Regions from separate parts of the Bacillus shivajii genome, predicted to be linked through region 1. Evidence: a T-box and tRNA genes for the amino acid it is inferred to sense, from the RefSeq annotation. Region 1 holds a T-box; the other regions hold tRNA genes.

Evidence for each region. The T-box of region 1 lies ahead of ileS (isoleucine--tRNA ligase). A T-box ahead of a tRNA ligase gene usually reads a tRNA of that ligase, here a tRNA-Ile.
Region 2: it has a tRNA-Ile gene. The T-box ahead of ileS (isoleucine--tRNA ligase) is inferred to sense a tRNA for this amino acid. The anticodon was not compared.
Region 3: it has a tRNA-Ile gene. The T-box ahead of ileS (isoleucine--tRNA ligase) is inferred to sense a tRNA for this amino acid. The anticodon was not compared.

What each region holds. Positions count from the first base shown of each region.
Region 1 is NZ_CP084703.1:2,701,591-2,708,534, forward strand. It holds gene ileS (isoleucine--tRNA ligase) at 1-2,187, opposite strand, end outside; T-box leader at 2,252-2,484, opposite strand; gene LGQ02_RS13180 (DivIVA domain-containing protein) at 2,579-3,094, opposite strand; gene LGQ02_RS13185 (YlmH family RNA-binding protein) at 3,219-3,992, opposite strand; gene LGQ02_RS13190 (YggT family protein) at 4,031-4,297, opposite strand; gene LGQ02_RS13195 (cell division protein SepF) at 4,311-4,760, opposite strand; gene LGQ02_RS13200 (YggS family pyridoxal phosphate-dependent enzyme) at 4,794-5,468, opposite strand; gene LGQ02_RS13205 (YlmC/YmxH family sporulation protein) at 5,587-5,862, opposite strand; gene sigG (RNA polymerase sporulation sigma factor SigG) at 6,262-6,944, opposite strand, start outside.
Region 2 is NZ_CP084703.1:505,578-512,521, reverse strand. It holds rRNA gene LGQ02_RS02595 (23S ribosomal RNA) at 1-2,387, opposite strand, end outside; rRNA gene LGQ02_RS02590 (16S ribosomal RNA) at 2,814-4,368, opposite strand; tRNA gene LGQ02_RS02585 (tRNA-Ile) at 4,516-4,592, opposite strand; tRNA gene LGQ02_RS02580 (tRNA-Gly) at 4,661-4,734, opposite strand; tRNA gene LGQ02_RS02575 (tRNA-Pro) at 4,779-4,855, opposite strand; tRNA gene LGQ02_RS02570 (tRNA-Arg) at 4,901-4,977, opposite strand; tRNA gene LGQ02_RS02565 (tRNA-Leu) at 5,001-5,086, opposite strand; tRNA gene LGQ02_RS02560 (tRNA-Leu) at 5,109-5,193, opposite strand; tRNA gene LGQ02_RS02555 (tRNA-Asp) at 5,212-5,287, opposite strand; tRNA gene LGQ02_RS02550 (tRNA-Val) at 5,319-5,394, opposite strand; tRNA gene LGQ02_RS02545 (tRNA-Glu) at 5,603-5,677, opposite strand; tRNA gene LGQ02_RS02540 (tRNA-Ser) at 5,688-5,778, opposite strand; tRNA gene LGQ02_RS02535 (tRNA-Asn) at 5,786-5,860, opposite strand; tRNA gene LGQ02_RS02530 (tRNA-Asn) at 6,032-6,106, opposite strand; gene LGQ02_RS02525 (SprT family protein) at 6,252-6,716, opposite strand; gene cmpA (cortex morphogenetic protein CmpA) at 6,904-6,944, shown strand, end outside.
Region 3 is NZ_CP084703.1:3,536,263-3,543,206, reverse strand. It holds rRNA gene LGQ02_RS17135 (23S ribosomal RNA) at 1-2,057, shown strand, start outside; rRNA gene rrf (5S ribosomal RNA) at 2,141-2,257, shown strand; tRNA gene LGQ02_RS17125 (tRNA-Ala) at 2,267-2,342, shown strand; tRNA gene LGQ02_RS17120 (tRNA-Met) at 2,378-2,454, shown strand; tRNA gene LGQ02_RS17115 (tRNA-Ser) at 2,464-2,556, shown strand; tRNA gene LGQ02_RS17110 (tRNA-Asp) at 2,566-2,641, shown strand; tRNA gene LGQ02_RS17105 (tRNA-Tyr) at 2,814-2,898, shown strand; tRNA gene LGQ02_RS17100 (tRNA-Trp) at 2,905-2,978, shown strand; tRNA gene LGQ02_RS17095 (tRNA-His) at 2,995-3,070, shown strand; tRNA gene LGQ02_RS17090 (tRNA-Gln) at 3,084-3,158, shown strand; tRNA gene LGQ02_RS17085 (tRNA-Gly) at 3,164-3,238, shown strand; tRNA gene LGQ02_RS17080 (tRNA-Arg) at 3,242-3,318, shown strand; tRNA gene LGQ02_RS17075 (tRNA-Gly) at 3,572-3,645, shown strand; tRNA gene LGQ02_RS17070 (tRNA-Ile) at 3,657-3,733, shown strand; tRNA gene LGQ02_RS17065 (tRNA-Asn) at 3,735-3,809, shown strand; tRNA gene LGQ02_RS17060 (tRNA-Ser) at 3,817-3,907, shown strand; tRNA gene LGQ02_RS17055 (tRNA-Glu) at 3,928-4,002, shown strand; tRNA gene LGQ02_RS17050 (tRNA-Lys) at 4,376-4,451, shown strand; gene LGQ02_RS17045 (serpin family protein) at 4,959-6,095, shown strand; gene LGQ02_RS17040 (DUF6612 family protein) at 6,158-6,944, opposite strand, start outside.

The DNA.
Region 1 (6,944 bases):
GATATATAATGTATCTTTTGCAATATCCATATAGAATGAACTCAACTCAATTGTACAGAAGTTATGGATTCTGTTATATACAGATGCAAATTGGTAGTCTTCATAGCTGCCTTTTACTTCTTTCACTAAATCATTTAGTTTCACAAGCATGTATTGGTCTAGTTCAGATAAATCTTCAAAGGCTACTGTGTTCGTTTCAGGATTAAAATCATGAACGTTTCCGAGTAAGAAGCGGAACGTATTACGAATTTTACGATATACTTCTGCAACTTGTTTCAAGATGTTATCTGATACACGAACATCTGCTTGATAATCAACAGAAGCGACCCATAAACGTAAAATATCGGCACCTAGTTGCTTCATCACTTTATCCGGAATAATAACATTCCCTAATGATTTACTCATTTTGCGTCCTTCACCATCTAATGTAAAACCATGGCTTAATACGGCTTTGTAAGGTGCCTTCCCTGTTACAGCTACGGCTGTCGATAAGGATGAGTTAAACCAGCCACGATATTGGTCTGAACCTTCTAAGTAAAGATCAGCCGGACGAACAAGATCATCTCTTTCTTCTAACACGGACTGATGTGAAGATCCAGAATCGAACCAAACGTCCATAATATCCATTTCTTTTGTGAATTCACCATTTGGACTATGTTCAGAAGTGAAGCCTTCTGGTAGAAGGTCTTTCGTTTCCCATTCAAACCAGATGTTAGAACCATGTTCACGGAATAGATTTGAAACATGTTCGATCGTTTCGTCCGTAATGATCGGTTCGTCATTTTCACCATAGAAAATCGGAATTGGTACACCCCAAGCACGTTGACGTGAAATACACCAGTCTCCTCGGTCACGAACCATATTGAATAAACGAGTTTCTCCCCATTTTGGTAACCATTCAACGTCTTGGATCTCTTTTAATAATTCTTCACGGAAGTCTTTAATTGACGCAAACCATTGTGCTGTCGCACGGAAAATAACTGGTTTTTTCGTTCTCCAATCGTGCGGGTAAGAATGTGTCATAAAGTTTAATTTAAGAAGTGACCCAACTTCATCAAGCTTTTCAGTAATTGGTTTGTTGGCGGCATCATAAAACAGCCCATCAAACATTGGTGCTTCTTCAGTAAATACACCTTTATCGTTAACTGGACATAAAACGTCTAAGCCGTATTGTTGTCCGACGATATAGTCGTCTTCACCGTGACCTGGTGCTGTATGAACACAGCCAGTTCCAGCTTCTAAAGTGACGTGTTCACCTAAAATAACTAAGGAATCTCTTTCATAAAACGGATGTTTCGCAACCGTTTTTTCTAGTTCAGCACCTTTATATGTTTTCACAACTTCGTGGTCTGTCCACTCAAATTCTTCAACTAGCTGTTCAACGAGTCCTTCTGCAACAATGTATTTATTGTTATTAACATTTACGACTGCGTACGTTAATTCTGGGTGAAGTGCAATCGCTAAGTTTGCTGGAATTGTCCATGGAGTTGTTGTCCAGATGACGTATTTTTCATCTCCATCTAATACGCCTCGACCGTCTTTCACATCAAATGCAACGTAAATCGATGGGGAACGTTTGTCATGATACTCGATTTCCGCTTCCGCTAACGCAGATTCTGAAGATGGTGACCAATATACAGGCTTTTTCCCTTTGTAAATATAGCCACGTTTCGCCATTTCGCCAAATACACGAATTTGTTGTGCCTCGTATTCAGGGTTTAATGTTACATATGGGTTATCCCAATCACCACGAACACCTAGACGCTTAAATTGCTCTCTTTGACTGTCAATTTGGTTTAATGCATATTCCTCACACTTTTGACGGAATTCTGCAACGCTAAGCTTTTTACGATCTACTTTCCCTTTTTTCGTTAAGGCCGTCTCAATTGGAAGGCCATGAGTATCCCATCCTGGCACATACGGTGCATGGAACCCCGACATCGACTTATAACGAACGATAAAATCTTTCAAGATTTTGTTTAATGCATGCCCCATATGAATGTCTCCGTTTGCGTATGGAGGTCCATCATGTAAAACAAACACCGGTCTTCCTTTCGTTCTTTCTTGCACTTTATTGTAGATTTCTTGTTCGTGCCATTCTTCCTGCATTTTTGGTTCACGATTTGGCAAATTCCCGCGCATTGGGAATTCTGTTTTTGGCATTAATAATGTATCTTTGTATTCCATTTGTAACATCCTCCTTTATATTTCCGCATTCTGGCAAAAAAACAAAAAAACCTTCTCATCCACAAAAAGGGACGAGAAGGAACCCGCGGTACCACCCTTATAAACAGCTTATATGACTAAACGAGCTGTTCACTTCAGCATTTCATAACGGTAAATGAACCGACACATCCTACTCATTGACATTTTCAGTGTGTAACTCAAGGGTGATCTTCCTTTTTACATTTGCACCAGACTCTCACCAACTCTGGCTCGCTTTAGCAAAACGATAAAAAGTACTGTCCCTATCAACGTCTTAAAGTTATTAACATTTTGACCAGATAAAACGAAATTCAAACTAATAATTTTAAATTGCTTATAAAAGTATATGATAAAGATGATTTAAGCGTCAAGATTATCCTTTGACATTCTCAAAAGATTCGTTTGTACCTTCTTCTTCTTCTTCTGTAAATTCGCTTAGCTTATCCCACTCATCATTATTTAACATTTCTAATTGTGCTTCTAACAACATTTTAAAACGAGTGCGATAAACAGACGACTGTTTTTTAAGTTCTTCGATTTCTAATGCAATCTTTCTAGATTTTGACAATGCTTCATTAACAATTCTGTCTGCATTTTTTTCAGACTCTTTTATTATGAGCTTCGCTTCTTTTTCTGCATTTCGTCTTACATCTTCAGCAGTCTCTTGTGCAACTAAAATAGATTTATTTAATGTCGTTTCTATGTTTGAGAAGTGTTTAAGCTTTTCTTCTAATTCATAAACACGATCTTGTAAATCTTTTTTCTCTCGAATCACAATTTCATAATCTTTAATGACTTGGTCTAAAAATTCATTCACTTCATCTTCATCGTACCCACGAAAACCACGAGTAAATTCTTTATTATGAATATCTAATGGTGTTAACGGCATATAGAAGCCACCTCCAACTTGTTTTAAAGAAAATATATATAATTAAATATTACCCAACAGAAATAGATATGTACACGTATTTCGACAAGGTCCATTTAAGTTCCTGCTTGTATGACAAAATAATTTATTTAGGAAATCCAATTGTCAAACGCCATTTTCCTTTTTTCGTCTGACCTTCACAACTTGAAATGAAACATCGACCTTTCCCTCTAACAGATAACACGTCGTGTTCTTGTAATTGGTAACTAGGATCTTCAACTGTTTTCCAATTTACTTTTATTAAGCTACCTTCAATCATCGGTTTAACCTTTGACCTTGACTGTCGATACGCTTCAGCAATGACGACATCTAACCTTAAAGATGACACTGTAACTTGGGAAAATTGGTATTCAGCTTTTGGTTCAATCATTTCACTTTGCTCAATCTCTGTTAACGTTATTTTTGCTTTCCCAACAGCTGTTAAATTCCATTCAACAAAGTCAGCCACTTCTTTAGCAACGACGATTTGATATGATGTTCCATTAGATAAAATATCGCCAAATTTTTCCCTTATTACCCCAATATTCATCAATGCTCCTAATATTTGACGATGTTCAATCGTAATAAATTTGTGAGGATATTCGACATGAAATAATTTCATTTCATAATCCTCTTCATTAGGAGAATAATATGAAGGGTATACAAGCACTCTTTTTCGTTCAGTCTTTTCGTGTCCGCCCCAAAAAGAATATTTCACATCATCGTTTTCACCGAAAATACTAGAAACAATCGCTTGTTGTCGTGGGTCAAGAAAATCAGTGAGCTTTGGACGATACTGTTCGATTACAATTGATTTCCATTCTATTACTTGGTCAACAAACGGATGCTCGTCCTTTCGAAAGTGATCATAAATACTCATACTTGCTCACTCCGGAATTATATTATTTATTAGACTTGTTACCCTATTAAACTGAATAAAAAGCGTACGCCATACATCGCTAAATTTAATGAAAAAATCGCAACGATTGGTGAGATATCGATCATACCAAGTGGTGGAATCATTTGACGAAATGGTGCTAAGTAAGGCTCTACTAACCTTCCGACTATTTGACCAAAGCCCGTCCCTCTTGCATTTGGAAACCAAGACATAAAGATGTAGATTACGCATAAGACTAAATAAATCGTCATAACATTTATAATTAAACCTTCAATCGTGCCTAACATTCATTTCACCACCCTATAAGTTGTTCTCTTTTACCATCTCAGAAATATTCCCTGTTACATCTACATTATCAGGGGTGCATAAGAAAATATTCATTCCGAGTTTTTGAATATCTCCACCAATCGCATAAACAGTGCCACTTAAAAAATCTACAATTCGTTTTGCTTGATCTCTTGGCAAGCGTTGTAAATTAATGACAACTGCTTTGCGGTTTTTTAAATGATCTGCAATTTCTTGAACTTCATCATAGCTATGAGGTTCAACTAAGATCACTTTTGCTTGTGATTGAATACTCGATAAACTAACAACATTACCCTTTTGATCTTTTTGAGCATTCTTTACGTCTTCTAAACGAACTTCTTTCTTTGTATGAGAAGGTTCTATATCTTCCATTTCATCTAACTCAGCTTCATTATATTCATCTTCTAATTCAAAAAAACGTTTAAACTTTCTTTTAATACTCATTCTCTCCACCTCAACTCCATCATCATACGTTAATTAACCTACAAGTGCTGAACCTACCCGAATAAAAGTAGCTCCTTCTTCAACTGCCACTGTGTAATCATTGGACATTCCCATGGACAAGTGAGAACAAGGAGCGTGCGGTAATTGCATCTGTTGAATTTCTTCTTTTAATTCACGTAACTTTCTAAAGTAAGGACGTACTTCTTCTGCATCTTCAACAAACGGTGCCATTGTCATTAGCCCAACAACTTCAATCGCTTTGTATTTACAGAGTTCTTTTATAAATGGAATTGTCTCCTCAACTGACAATCCCGATTTTGAACTTTCCCCAGATACATTTACTTGAACAAAACATTTCTTTTTTTCGCCCTCTGGTGTCCGTTTCTGGACCTCTTTAGCTAACGACATTCTGTCTAATGAATGAATATAATCAAAAGCATGAATCATTTCTTTTACTTTACGTGACTGGAGATTACCTATAAAATGCCAAATGCCGTTATCTCCTAATTCATTCCATTTTGCCATTCCATCTTCAGCACGGTTCTCACCAATATGTTCAACTCCGGCTTCAAGTGCTTCTTTTGTTCGATCAATGGAAACATATTTTGTTACAGCGACAATGTTTACATCAGCTGCATTGCGGTTACTTTTTTGGCAAGCTTCTTCAATCGATGCTTGTACGTTTTGTAATTGATTCTTCACTGACACTTGAGCTTCTCCTTCCAACTTACATGATAAAACAATATTCTACTTTAATCATAAAGAATCTTGTCGCCGCAAGCAATGGTTTCATGAAAAATTAACCACTAGACAAAATTGAATGTGGTTAATTTTCCTCTTTTTCGTCAGTTGAAGCTTGTAATTGTCCTGACCCTTGATAACGAACAAGGATCACATCAGATCCGATTTTTACGATGTTTTTCCATGGAATGATGATTTCGTCTTCTTTACCGAAAAGATTCATCATTCTTCCTCCTCCTAAAATTACCGCTTCAACGCGTCCTGTTTCTAAATTAATATCAATGTCTGAAATATGACCTAACAACCGTCCGTCTGATAAGCTAACGATGTCCTTCGATTGGATATCAGAAATTTTTAGCATCCTCGTCCCCTCCTATTCCTTACATTTTATGCAAGTACCTCTTTCGATATTTCTGACTTTATTTCTTTTTTCTCGTTACCACTATTAAAGTTTGTTGCCCCGGCTCGCCCACGGCAAAGAAGACACCGTGAATGCAAGCGAAGTGAAGCATGAACGGATGTCGCACTTGTGCCCTGGGGTGCAAAGAAGACACCGTGAATGCAAGCGAAGTGAAGCATGAACGGATGTCGCACTTGTGCCCTGGGGTGCAAAGAAGACACCGTGAATGCAAGCGAAGCGAAGCTAGAACGGATGTCGCACTCGTGCCTAGAGGTTAAAGCGAGCATATAAGCTGGCAAACATAAGTAATTATTTTCAGGTAGTCACTATGCAAGAAAAAAGAGCAACTTGAAAATCAAGTTACTCTTTTGCGTGTTTATTCATTTGTTGTATTGCTGCTTTTTCGAGTCTAGATACTTGCGCTTGTGAGATGCCGATTTCGTCTGCGACTTCCATTTGTGTTTTCCCTTGGAAAAAACGCATGTCCAATATCATTTTTTCACGGTCATTTAAACGAATCATCGCCTCTTTTAGAGCAATCTCTTCAATCCACTGAATGTCCTTTTGTTTATCGTCACTAATTTGGTCAACGACATAGATCGGATCACCACCGTCATTATAGATTGGTTCAAATAAGGACACTGGGTCTTGGATTGCATCTAATGCGAAGACAATATCCTCTTTTGGCACGTCTAAAACTTTAGCAATTTCTTGAACAGTCGGCTCTCGTTCCCGGCTTTTCTCACTCATTAGATTGTCTCGGACTTGCAACGCCTTATACGCAATATCGCGTAATGACCTTGATACACGGATCGGATTATTATCACGTAAATAACGACGAATCTCACCGATAATCATAGGTACTGCGTAGGTTGAGAATTTTACATTTTGACTCAAATCAAAATTATCGATGGATTTCATTAATCCGATACAACCTACTTGAAACAGGTCATCGACATACTCCCCGCGATTATTAAATCGCTGAATGACACTTAATACTAAACGTAAATTCCCATTCACAAGCTTTTCTCTTGCGGTCTCGT
Region 2 (6,944 bases), 2.2 Mb from region 1:
CGCAGTCAAGCTCCCTTATGCCTTTGCACTCTGCGAATGATTTCCAACCATTCTGAGGGAACCTTTGGGCGCCTCCGTTACTTTTTAGGAGGCGACCGCCCCAGTCAAACTGCCCACCTGACACTGTCCCTGAACCGGATCACGGTCCGAGGTTAGAATTCCAGTACAGCCAGGGTAGTATCCCACCGACGCCTCCACCGAAGCTAGCGCTCCGGCTTCCAAGGCTCCTACCTATCCTGTACAAGCTGTACCAAAATCCAATATCAAGCTACAGTAAAGCTCCATGGGGTCTTTCCGTCCTGTCGCGGGTAACCTGCATCTTCACAGGTAATATAATTTCACCGGGTCTCTCGTTGAGACAGTGCCCAAATCGTTGCACCTTTCGTGCGGGTCGGAACTTACCCGACAAGGAATTTCGCTACCTTAGGACCGTTATAGTTACGGCCGCCGTTTACTGGGGCTTCAATTCAGAGCTTCTCCCTAATGGGATAACCCCTCCTCTTAACCTTCCAGCACCGGGCAGGTGTCAGCCCCTATACTTCGCCTTGCGGCTTGGCAGAGACCTGTGTTTTTGATAAACAGTCGTTTGGGCCTATTCACTGCGGCTCTCTCGGGCGTAAACCCTAATAGAGCACCCCTTCTCCCGAAGTTACGGGGTCATTTTGCCGAGTTCCTTAACGAGAGTTCTCCCGCGCGTCTTAGAATTCTCTTCCCGCCTACCTGTGTCGGTTTGCGGTACGGGCACCAGTCACCTCGCTAGAGGCTTTTCTAGGCAGTGTAGGATCAGGAACTTCGCTACTAAAATTTCGCTCGCCATCACAGCTCAGCCTTACGGTAAGCGGATTTACCTACTTACCAGCCTAACTGCTTGGACACGGACATCCAATGCCGTGCTTACCCTACCTTCCTGCGTCCCCCCATTGCTCAAATGGTGACGTGGTGGTACAGGAATTTCAACCTGTTTTCCATCGCCTACGCCTTTCGGCCTCGGCTTAGGTCCCGACTAACCCTGAGCGGACGAGCCTTCCTCAGGAAACCTTAGGCTTTCGACGGAGGGGATTCTCACCCCTCTTTTCGCTACTCATACCGGCATTCTCACTTCCAAGCGCTCCACCCATCCTCTCGGTTGAGCTTCAACGCCCTTGGAACGCTCCCCTACCACTGTCCGTAAGGACAATCCATAGCTTCGGTGATACGTTTAGCCCCGGTACATTTTCGGCGCAGAGTCACTCGACCAGTGAGCTATTACGCACTCTTTCAATGGTGGCTGCTTCTAAGCCAACATCCTGGTTGTCTAAGCAACTCCACATCCTTTTCCACTTAACGTATACTTGGGGACCTTAGCTGATGGTCTGGGCTGTTTCCCTCTTGACTACGGATCTTAGCACTCGCAGTCTGACTCCCGAGGATAAGTATTTGGCATTCGGAGTTTGACTGAATTCGGTAATCCTGTGGGGACCCCTAGTCCAATCAGTGCTCTACCTCCAATACTCTTCCCTCGAGGCTAGCCCTAAAGCTATTTCGGGGAGAACCAGCTATTTCCGAGTTCGATTGGCATTTCACCCCTACCCACACCTCATCCCCTCACTTTTCAACGTGAGTGGGTTCGGGCCTCCATCCAGTGTTACCTGGACTTCACCCTGGACATGGGTAGATCACACGGTTTCGGGTCTACAACCACGTACTCATTCGCCCTATTCAGACTCGCTTTCGCTGCGGCTCCGTCTCTTCAACTTAACCTTGCACGTAATCGTAACTCGCCGGTTCATTCTACAAAAGGCACGCCGTCACCCATTAACGGGCTCCGACTACTTGTAGGCACACGGTTTCAAGATCTCTTTCACTCCCCTCCCGGGGTGCTTTTCACCTTTCCCTCACGGTACTGGTTCACTATCGGTCACTAGGGAGTATTTAGCCTTGGGAGATGGTCCTCCCAGATTCCGACGGGGTTTCACGTGTCCCGCCGTACTCAGGATCCACTCCGGAGGAAACGAAGTTTCGACTACAGGGCTTTTACCTTGTCCCGCGGACCTTTCCAGGTCGCTTCATCTACTCCGTTTCTTTGTAACTCCGTATGGAGTGTCCTACAACCCCAAGAGGCAAGCCTCTTGGTTTGGGCTAGTTCCGTTTCGCTCGCCGCTACTCAGGAAATCGCATTTGCTTTCTCTTCCTCTGGGTACTAAGATGTTTCAGTTCCCCAGGTCTGCCTTCTCATACCCTATGTATTCAGGTATGGATACCACCTCATTACAGGTGGTGGGTTCCCCCATTCGGAAATCTCCGGATCAAAGCTTACTTACAGCTCCCCGGAGCATATCGGTGTTCGTCCCGTCCTTCTTCGGCTCCTAGTGCCAAGGCATTCGCCGTGCGCCCTTTCTAGCTTAACCATTTTACTGCAGATCACCTTCGGATTTCTGCGTCAACTGCGCGCCTCATCATCCTCACGTACCAAAAATGTACGTTCCGGGGATTCGTCGCTTGTTTCCTTGAACTCCTTGGTGCTCTTTGTAAAACCAACTTTCTCAATTGGTTCCATCTGCGTATATGGCGTCAAATTAACCTTCTAAGACACTCGGTTGTACTCTGTCGAATCCATTACTGAATTCGTTTCAAACAACCGGTGAAGATCAATCAGTCTTAATCTGTTATCTAGTTTTCAAAGAACAATTTGCTGCAGATGATCGTCGCTCTTCTTCGTCAGCTTGATCTTCTCTGCAAAGCTATCTATCTTGAGAGACAAAAAAAAATAAACCTCTCAAAACTAAACAAAAAGCGCAAACGATCGATAAAGTAATGAGCTAATAGCTCCTTAGAAAGGAGGTGATCCATCCCCACCTTCCGGTAGGGATACCTTGTTACGACTTCACCCCAATCACCTGTCCCACCTTCGGCGGCTGGCTCCAAAAGGTTACCGCACCGACTTCGGGTGTTACAAGCTCTCGTGGTGTGACGGGCGGTGTGTACAAGGCCCGGGAACGTATTCACCGCGGCATGCTGATCCGCGATTACTAGCAATTCCGGCTTCATGCAGGCGAGTTGCAGCCTGCAATCCGAACTGAGAATGGCTTTATGGGATTCGCTCAACCTCGCGGTCTCGCTGCCCTTTGTACCATCCATTGTAGCACGTGTGTAGCCCAGGTCATAAGGGGCATGATGATTTGACGTCATCCCCACCTTCCTCCGGTTTGTCACCGGCAGTCACCTTAGAGTGCCCAACTAAATGCTGGCAACTAAGGTCAAGGGTTGCGCTCGTTGCGGGACTTAACCCAACATCTCACGACACGAGCTGACGACAACCATGCACCACCTGTCACTCTGTCCCCCGAAGGGGAAAGCCCTATCTCTAGGGTTGTCAGAGGATGTCAAGACCTGGTAAGGTTCTTCGCGTTGCTTCGAATTAAACCACATGCTCCACTGCTTGTGCGGGCCCCCGTCAATTCCTTTGAGTTTCAGCCTTGCGGCCGTACTCCCCAGGCGGAGTGCTTAATGTGTTAACTTCGGCACTAAGGGCATCGAAACCCCTAACACCTAGCACTCAACGTTTACGGCGTGGACTACCAGGGTATCTAATCCTGTTTGCTCCCCACGCTTTCGCGCCTCAGCGTCAGTTGTAGGCCAGAAAGTCGCCTTCGCCACTGGTGTTCCTCCACATATCTACGCATTTCACCGCTACACGTGGAATTCCACTTTCCTCTCCTACACTCAAGTCCCCCAGTTTCCAATGACCCTCCACGGTTGAGCCGTGGGCTTTCACATCAGACTTAAGAGACCGCCTGCGCGCGCTTTACGCCCAATAATTCCGGACAACGCTTGCCCCCTACGTATTACCGCGGCTGCTGGCACGTAGTTAGCCGGGGCTTTCTGGTTAGGTACCGTCAAGGTGCCGCCCTATTCGAACGGCACTTGTTCTTCCCTAACAACAGAGCTTTACAATCCGAAGACCGTCATCACTCACGCGGCGTTGCACCGTCAGGCTTTCGCCCATTGCGGATGATTCCCTACTGCTGCCTCCCGTAGGAGTCTGGACCGTGTCTCAGTTCCAGTGTGGCCGATCACCCTCTCAGGTCGGCTACGCATCGTCGCCTTGGTAAGCTCTTACCTCACCAACTAGCTAATGCGCCGCGGGCCCATCTTACAGTGTTAGGATAAATCCCAACTTTTACAATAGAGTCATGCGACTCTATTGGTCATCTGGTATTAGCCCCGGTTTCCCGGAGTTATCCCAGTCTGTAAGGCAGGTTGCCCACGTGTTACTCACCCGTCCGCCGCTGACCTCATAAAAGTAAACTTTTAATTGGTCCGCTCGACTTGCATGTATTAGGCACGCCGCCAGCGTTCGTCCTGAGCCAGGATCAAACTCTCCAATAAATTGTGATGAAAAAATCATCTTAAGAGTTTAATGTCTCTGACATCAAAAAAAAAAAAAAAAAAAAAAAAAAAAAAAAAATTCATTGACGGGATATTTTTATATCCCATTTCGCTTGGCTTTTTGTTTAGTTTTCAAAGGTCAATATATGGTGGGCCTGAGTGGACTCGAACCACCGACCTCACGCTTATCAGGCGTGCGCTCTAACCAGCTGAGCTACAGGCCCTCAAGCAACATTAACTACTATATCATCGATAAGATAATGATGCAAGAGTTATTTTAAAATAATTTTCATGGAGCGGGTGATGAGAATCGAACTCACGACATCAGCTTGGAAGGCTGAGGTTTTACCACTAAACTACACCCGCATATATTATAAATGACTACCTTATTATAAAACACTGAAATATCCTGGTCGGGAAGACAGGATTTGAACCTGCGACCCCTTGGTCCCAAACCAAGTGCTCTGCCAAGCTGAGCTACTTCCCGTATTATTTTTCGGATTAGCGCTGACAACTGATAAGAGATAGTTAATGGCGCGCCCGAGAGGAGTCGAACCCCTAACCTTTTGATCCGTAGTCAAACGCTCTATCCAATTGAGCTACGGGCGCCTATATTAGGCTGTTATATAAAATGGTGCGGTCGAGAGGATTTGAACCTCCACGGGGTCGCCCCCACTAGGCCCTCAACCTAGCGCGTCTGCCGTTCCGCCACGACCGCAACAAATGAAAGATTATTATAATGGTGCGGGTGGAGGGAGTCGAACCCCCACGCCCGAAGGCACTAGATCCTAAGTCTAGCGCGTCTGCCAATTCCGCCACACCCGCACACTAAAATAAAAAAAATGGCGGTCCCGACGGGAATCGAACCCGCGATCTCCTGCGTGACAGGCAGGCATGTTAACCGCTACACCACGGGACCACACTATTTGACGTCTATTATATTTAATTAATGGTGGAGGATGGCGGGCTCGAACCACCGACCCCTTGCTTGTAAGGCAAGTGCTCTCCCAACTGAGCTAATCCTCCCTATTTGTTTGAAATAAGCGGCGAATCTCTTTGTCAGATGCGCTCACTCACATCCTCACGTATGTGGTATACGCTCCAGTGCTCGTTCCCTTTCTTCCTCGACCTTCTTGCTTCTTTCAAACAAAACGATCTGCATAAGGGGCGGCGAATCTCTTTGTCAGATGCGCTCACTCACATCCTCATGTATACGAGACTTTGAAAAAACTAATGGTGACCCGTAGGGGATTCGAACCCCTGTTACCGCCGTGAAAGGGCGGTGTCTTAACCACTTGACCAACGGGCCTAATATTTAATGGCGGAGAAGGAGGGATTTGAACCCTCGCGCCGCTCACACGACCTACTCCCTTAGCAGGGGAGCCCCTTCAGCCACTTGGGTACTTCTCCATAAGAATGGCTCCACAGGTAGGACTCGAACCTACGACCGATCGGTTAACAGCCGATTGCTCTACCACTGAGCTACTGTGGAATATTGTTAGTGTTTTTTTGCGACTTTTATATCTTACACAATCAACAAGATTATGTCAACTGTTTTTTTACGGAGTCGCATTCTCTCTTAATTATATTTATCTGCTTACTTTTAGCTTGTCCCATTTATTAAGGAACAAAAATGAGTAAGGACTTCCCCCAAAAAAAGAAATGGCTCCACAGGTAGGACTCGAACCTACGACCGATCGGTTAACAGCCGATTGCTCTACCACTGAGCTACTGTGGAATAATAACGACAATTATTATTTTAAACAAAGATAATATTAATGTCAAACCCACGTTACTGTAGTTGTTCACTTCCTTAATGTTGTTGGTAGGCTCTCTTGATGAGATTTATATAATAGCATAGAGATTTAATAAAAATCAACTTTTTATCCAGAAATCGTTTTAACAATTTTTAACTTTCCTTTACACTTCCCACAAACATACTTCTTCGTATCTATTCTTCTTTTCCTTTTATAGATTAAATCACAAGAAGTACATTGGTACATATGAATGACCTTAGATTTTTTCCGAGTCCCAGGGAGTGTTTGACAATGCCTCGAGCCACCAACCGCTTTTAGCAAATTTTTAAACTCTCTATCTTTATGCATGTACCCTTTTCCTTCAATGTGTAAGTGGTAATGGCAAAGTTCATGCTTAATGATTTTTACTAACTCTTCATATCCGAAGTGTTCATAATGCTTTGGGTTGATCTCAATATGGTGATCTGCTAATGAGTAACGCCCCCCTGTTGTTCTTAACCTATTATTAAAATATGCATCATGCTGGAACGGCTTATTAAATGAATTTACCGATATCTGTTCAACTAACTGTTGTAATTGTTCATTATTCACTTCCTAGACACCCTCCTTTCCCAAGCCCACTTCAATACTTCAGTATCTATACTCCGCTATTTACAGCTTGTAAATATTACGTTCTTGTTATATCTTCATCAATTTGAAAACAAGGACAATCCTTCGAACATATATTAATTAATACTATCCGAACTATCATTTAATACGAACGAAAGGAGGTTACTTTATGCCCTCTTGGCTACGCAACCAATTACAAGAGGCCTATCA
Region 3 (6,944 bases), 830 kb from region 1:
CTAGCCTCGAGGGAAGAGTATTGGAGGTAGAGCACTGATTGGACTAGGGGTCCCCACAGGATTACCGAATTCAGTCAAACTCCGAATGCCAAATACTTATCCTCGGGAGTCAGACTGCGAGTGCTAAGATCCGTAGTCAAGAGGGAAACAGCCCAGACCATCAGCTAAGGTCCCCAAGTATACGTTAAGTGGAAAAGGATGTGGAGTTGCTTAGACAACCAGGATGTTGGCTTAGAAGCAGCCACCATTGAAAGAGTGCGTAATAGCTCACTGGTCGAGTGACTCTGCGCCGAAAATGTACCGGGGCTAAACGTATCACCGAAGCTATGGATTGTCCTTACGGACAGTGGTAGGGGAGCGTTCCAAGGGCGTTGAAGCTCAACCGAGAGGATGGGTGGAGCGCTTGGAAGTGAGAATGCCGGTATGAGTAGCGAAAAGAGGGGTGAGAATCCCCTCCGTCGAAAGCCTAAGGTTTCCTGAGGAAGGCTCGTCCGCTCAGGGTTAGTCGGGACCTAAGCCGAGGCCGAAAGGCGTAGGCGATGGAAAACAGGTTGAAATTCCTGTACCACCACGTCACCATTTGAGCAATGGGGGGACGCAGGAAGGTAGGGTAAGCACGGCATTGGATGTCCGTGTCCAAGCAGTTAGGCTGGTAAGTAGGTAAATCCGCTTACCGTAAGGCTGAGCTGTGATGGCGAGCGAAATTTTAGTAGCGAAGTTCCTGATCCTACACTGCCTAGAAAAGCCTCTAGCGAGGTGACTGGTGCCCGTACCGCAAACCGACACAGGTAGGCGGGAAGAGAATTCTAAGACGCGCGGGAGAACTCTCGTTAAGGAACTCGGCAAAATGACCCCGTAACTTCGGGAGAAGGGGTGCTCTATTAGGGTTTACGCCCGAGAGAGCCGCAGTGAATAGGCCCAAACGACTGTTTATCAAAAACACAGGTCTCTGCCAAGCCGCAAGGCGAAGTATAGGGGCTGACACCTGCCCGGTGCTGGAAGGTTAAGAGGAGGGGTTATCCCATTAGGGAGAAGCTCTGAATTGAAGCCCCAGTAAACGGCGGCCGTAACTATAACGGTCCTAAGGTAGCGAAATTCCTTGTCGGGTAAGTTCCGACCCGCACGAAAGGTGCAACGATTTGGGCACTGTCTCAACGAGAGACCCGGTGAAATTATATTACCTGTGAAGATGCAGGTTACCCGCGACAGGACGGAAAGACCCCATGGAGCTTTACTGTAGCTTGATATTGGATTTTGGTACAGCTTGTACAGGATAGGTAGGAGCCTTGGAAGCCGGAGCGCTAGCTTCGGTGGAGGCGTCGGTGGGATACTACCCTGGCTGTACTGGAATTCTAACCTCGGACCGTGATCCGGTTCAGGGACAGTGTCAGGTGGGCAGTTTGACTGGGGCGGTCGCCTCCTAAAAAGTAACGGAGGCGCCCAAAGGTTCCCTCAGAATGGTTGGAAATCATTCGCAGAGTGCAAAGGCATAAGGGAGCTTGACTGCGAGACATACAGGTCGAGCAGGGACGAAAGTCGGGCTTAGTGATCCGGCGGCACCGTATGGAAGGGCCGTCGCTCAACGGATAAAAGCTACCCTGGGGATAACAGGCTAATCTCTCCCAAGAGTCCACATCGACGGGGAGGTTTGGCACCTCGATGTCGGCTCATCGCATCCTGGGGCTGAAGTAGGTCCCAAGGGTTGGGCTGTTCGCCCATTAAAGCGGTACGCGAGCTGGGTTCAGAACGTCGTGAGACAGTTCGGTCCCTATCCGTCGCGGGCGTAGGAAATTTGAGAGGAGCTGTCCTTAGTACGAGAGGACCGGGATGGACACACCGCTGGTGTACCAGTTGTTCTGCCAAGAGCATAGCTGGGTAGCTACGTGTGGACGGGATAAGTGCTGAAAGCATCTAAGCATGAAGCCCCCCTCAAGATGAGATTTCCCATCACGTCAAGTGAGTAAGATCCCTCAGAGATGATGAGGTTGATAGGTCTCATGTGGAAGCGTGGCAACACGTGGAGCTGAGAGATACTAATCGATCGAGGGCTTAACCAAAGTATTACATTAACCTTCAGACCGAAGGTCATCAGTCAAATGTTATCTAGTTTTGAGAGTACAATACTTCTCAATTTCATAAGTCCAGTGACGATAGCGGAGAGGTCACACCCGTTCCCATGCCGAACACGGAAGTTAAGCTCTCCAGCGCCGATGGTAGTTGGGGGCTCTCCCCCTGTGAGAGTAGGACGTTGCTGGGCTTTTTATATGGGGCCTTAGCTCAGCTGGGAGAGCGCCTGCTTTGCACGCAGGAGGTCAGCGGTTCGATCCCGCTAGGCTCCACCAATTGATTTTTATCATTATTTTTGTTTTTATATTGTGGCGGTGTAGCTCAGCTGGCTAGAGCGTACGGTTCATACCCGTGAGGTCGTGGGTTCGACTCCCTCCGCCGCTACCAATATTATACGGAGGAGTACCCAAGTCCGGCTGAAGGGATCGGTCTTGAAAACCGACAGGGGCTTCACGGCCCGCGGGGGTTCGAATCCCTCCTCCTCCGCCATATTTACCTGGTCCCGTGGTGTAGCGGTTAACATGCCTGCCTGTCACGCAGGAGATCGCGGGTTCGATTCCCGTCGGGACCGCCATTTAAATTAGTAGCTGACGAAGAGATTCGCAGTATAAAAAATTGTTTTCTTGACGAGAAACAAGAAGGTCAAGGAAGCAAGTGAGATGACGTTTGAGCGTACTTCTGTACGTGATAAATGGAGTCGAACGTAGCTGACGAAGAGATTCGCAGTTTATCGTCAAGAAAAACGTGGAGGGGTAGCGAAGTGGCTAAACGCGGCGGACTGTAAATCCGCTCCCTCAGGGTTCGGGAGTTCGAATCTCTCCCCCTCCACCATCTTATAGGGGTATAGTTTAATGGTAAAACGAAGGTCTCCAAAACCTTTGATGTGGGTTCGATTCCTACTACCCCTGCCAAATTTAAAATCTTGTGGCGGTTGTGGCGAAGTGGTTAACGCACCGGATTGTGATTCCGGCATTCGTGGGTTCGATTCCCATCAGCCGCCCCATATAATATTTTAAAGGGCTATAGCCAAGCGGTAAGGCATCGGATTTTGATTCCGTGATTCGCAGGTTCGAATCCTGCTAGCCCTGCCATTTATGCGGAAGTAGTTCAGTGGTAGAACACCACCTTGCCAAGGTGGGGGTCGCGAGTTCGAATCTCGTCTTCCGCTCCATAAGCGCCCGTAGCTCAATTGGATAGAGCGTTTGACTACGGATCAAAAGGTTAGGGGTTCGACTCCTCTCGGGCGCGCCATTTTTTAAAATATGCGGGTGTAGTTTAGTGGTAAAACCTCCAGCCGCAAAGCAATACATCATTGAAGTTGCAGCGTGCTGCTTCGACGGATAATTCTCCGAAGCGAAACTTGAAGAGGAAGAAGCAACGTTCAATATTCAGTGTTTACAAACTCTTGGAGTTGTCTCGACGGAAACAGCTACGATAGCTTAGCTAGTAGAGGAAGAGACATGGTAGAGCGTGGTAAGCAATTGAAGTCTTAACAAAATTATATGCGGGTGTAGTTTAGTGGTAAAACCTCAGCCTTCCAAGCTGATGTCGTGAGTTCGATTCTCATCACTCGCTCCATTTTTTTAAATGGGCCTGTAGCTCAGCTGGTTAGAGCGCACGCCTGATAAGCGTGAGGTCGGTGGTTCGAGTCCACTCAGGCCCACCATTCCACAGTAGCTCAGTGGTAGAGCAATCGGCTGTTAACCGATCGGTCGTAGGTTCGAGTCCTACCTGTGGAGCCATTTTTATGGAGAAGTACCCAAGTGGCTGAAGGGGCGCCCCTGCTAAGGGTGTAGGTCGTGTAAGCGGCGCGAGGGTTCAAATCCCTCCTTCTCCGCCATTATTATTAAATTGTAAAAAGGCCCGTTGGTCAAGTGGTTAAGACACCGCCCTTTCACGGCGGTAACAGGGGTTCGAATCCCCTACGGGTCACCATTTTCATTAATAAATAGAATAGATTAGAAGAAACATCAACGCAAATACTGCGAGCCATTAGCTCAGTTACGAGCATTTACATCACGAAACCGCTGCGAGTTGTTTCGACGCATTAGGCATCGAAGACAAGCTAGCAGAGGAAGAAACAGGTACGACAACGAAGTGTTACATCGTCCGTAAGCTTCATGAGATATCATCATCGCAAACACTGCGAGCCATTAGCTCAGTTACGAGCATTTACATCACGAAACCGCTGCGAGTTGTTTCGACGCATTAGGCATCGAAGACAAGCTAGCAGAGGAAGAAACAGGTACGACAACGAAGTGTTACATCGTCCGTAAGCTTGATGAGATAACATCATCGCAAATACTGCGAGCCATTAGCTCAGTTGGTAGAGCATCTGACTTTTAATCAGAGGGTCGAAGGTTCGAGTCCTTCATGGCTCACCATTTTTTTTAGACTTGTATTGAACAGGTCTTTTTATTTTGTCTAAAAATGTAGTAATCCTTCTAATTGATCACCATATATTTCAAGTACTTTTAACCCCTCCTATTAATAATCTTCTACATATATCGATCCAATTTTTTTAAAGTTCAATTTTTTCCTTTAACTCTTTCTTTATACATTCTTCTGTTAGTCATATTTACACACATGCCATTTTATATTTTCTGTATTTCTATGAATTGTTTAAGAGTATTCACATGTTTTAATCGTTACGTCTCGGGGAGTGATCACTTTCCTTTTCTAGGTGTGAAGAGTCAGGTCAAGGTATTAAAAGTGTTGGCCGTAGTATTGAATCAATGATGAATGAAAAAGTAACCGTTCTTCATTTATCATAAAACGCTTCCCCCTTTTGACTAAGGTCATAAGGGGGTTTTCTTTTAAGCATTAGGAACGCTGAATATCATATTTATTAATAGTGGCTTTGATTTATGGGAAGAGGTGGGATATTCAATATGTCAGAAGAAAAAAGAGAATGTGATGGTCATTTTCAGTGTGAATTTCCAAAACGTATCAATCAAATCAGTAGTCAGTTCCTTTATAAATTGTTTGAAAAAAAAGATAATGTATTAATTAGTCCTTATAGTTTGATTGAAGCACTAATGATGACGTTAGTTGGTACAAAGGGAGAAACGAAAAATGAGCTTCTAGAAACTATAGGGTTAATTAAAATTAAGGAAGAGGAAATCTTTCAGTTTTATAAAGACTATCATAAAAGGTTAAAGAATGAAGAAACGATTGAAGTTACTGTAGCAAATTCATTATGGATGAGAGAAGAAAATGAATTTTTTCAAGGGTTTAAACAGATACTTGAGAAACAATTTGAAGCAAAAATTGATTATTTAACAACGAAGGAATCGATTAATAATTGGGTGAGGGAGCAAACTGCTGGGAAAATAAGAGATATGGTAGATACAATTGATGAAAGTACGCTGATGCTTTTACTAAATGCTGTGTATTTCTATGGAGAGTGGAGCAAACCGTTTGACCGTGATCTCACATCAACAGAACGGTTTACAACAAGTGAAGGTATAAGTGTTGAAATTCCTTTTATGCTTAAAAGAGATTACATCATGTATAAAAAGACGGAAAAATATGAGACTGTCCGTCTTTTTTATGGGGATCAGCGTAGTTTTTGTATGGATTTACTACTTCCTCGGGAGAAAGAGAAGTTGCGTGACATAATAAAAGAGATATCCAATAAAGATGTAAAGTGGGAAGTACCAAATGAAGAGAGCTATGGGGTAATAAAAGTTCCGAAGTTTTCAATCGCGGTAGAGCATCAGTTGAAGGATATGTTAATAGATCTTGGGGTGAAGAAAGCATTTGATCCATCAGAAGCAGACTTTTCTGGCATTGCATCTATACCACCGAACCTTTATATTAATGAAGTGAAATCGAAAGCGTTTATTGAACTTAATGAGGAAGGAACAGAAGCTGCGGCAGTAACTTCTGTAGAAGTAAGAGGAGGAGGTGAACAAGAAGTATTTAACTTAGCATTTAACCATCCATTTCTTTTTCGAATATGTGACTGCACAAATGAAACGGTACATTTTGTAGGATATGTTGCAAACCCAAGAAACCAAGGATGAAATAACTTAAGATGAAAAAGGTGTTTCCGGATAAATTCCAGAAACACCTTTTGTACATTTACTTAAAAGCCACCTAAAAAGTCTTCTTCTGTCATTTCTTGAGCATTATTCATGACTTCTTCAGGGACTTGTAAATCATTTAATTCATTGAACCGACTTAAAGTAAGGTGTGATGTTTGTTCCATTGTCATCGACTCACCTTCAATTTCCATGGTCAGCTCCATGTGAATGTTCGCTTCAGTTTGGTAATTCGTTTCTTTATCGATAAAGATTTCATACTCTAACTGATGAATCTCAATATCGGACCAAATGTCATGGAACATCTCATCGAGTCCTTCTCCAGCCATGCCGCCAATTTGTTCAGCGAATGTCTCCATATCAGCACCTTCGCCTTTTAAACGAATGACATAATGACCGTCTGTTTCTTCTAGGCTTAGTTCTGAAATGTGATCTTTAAATGGCTTTATTTGTTCTTCAGGACTTAATTGTGCATCTGTTAAGCTTAAGAATTCATCCATTAATGATTCAGGGAATTTTGCCCACTCTCCTACGAAAGGATCCTCAATGAAAAAGCCGTCTTCCTCAGAGAAGTAAGAGTCATATTCGAATGACATATCCATTCCCATCCCCATGTCACCGAGATCTAGACTTGTTTTCTGAAAGAATGTTAATGGCTCTAAAAGTAAATCCATTTCGATCATTGTATCAAAATCCATTGCTTCGTTTTCATCAATGACCATACTTTGTGTTGAATCCATATTCATAGAATAGCTTGTTAAGCCTTCCATTGCTTCAATAGAGTCATTCAATACACTTTCGACATCATTTACTGTTTCTTCATCATTACAT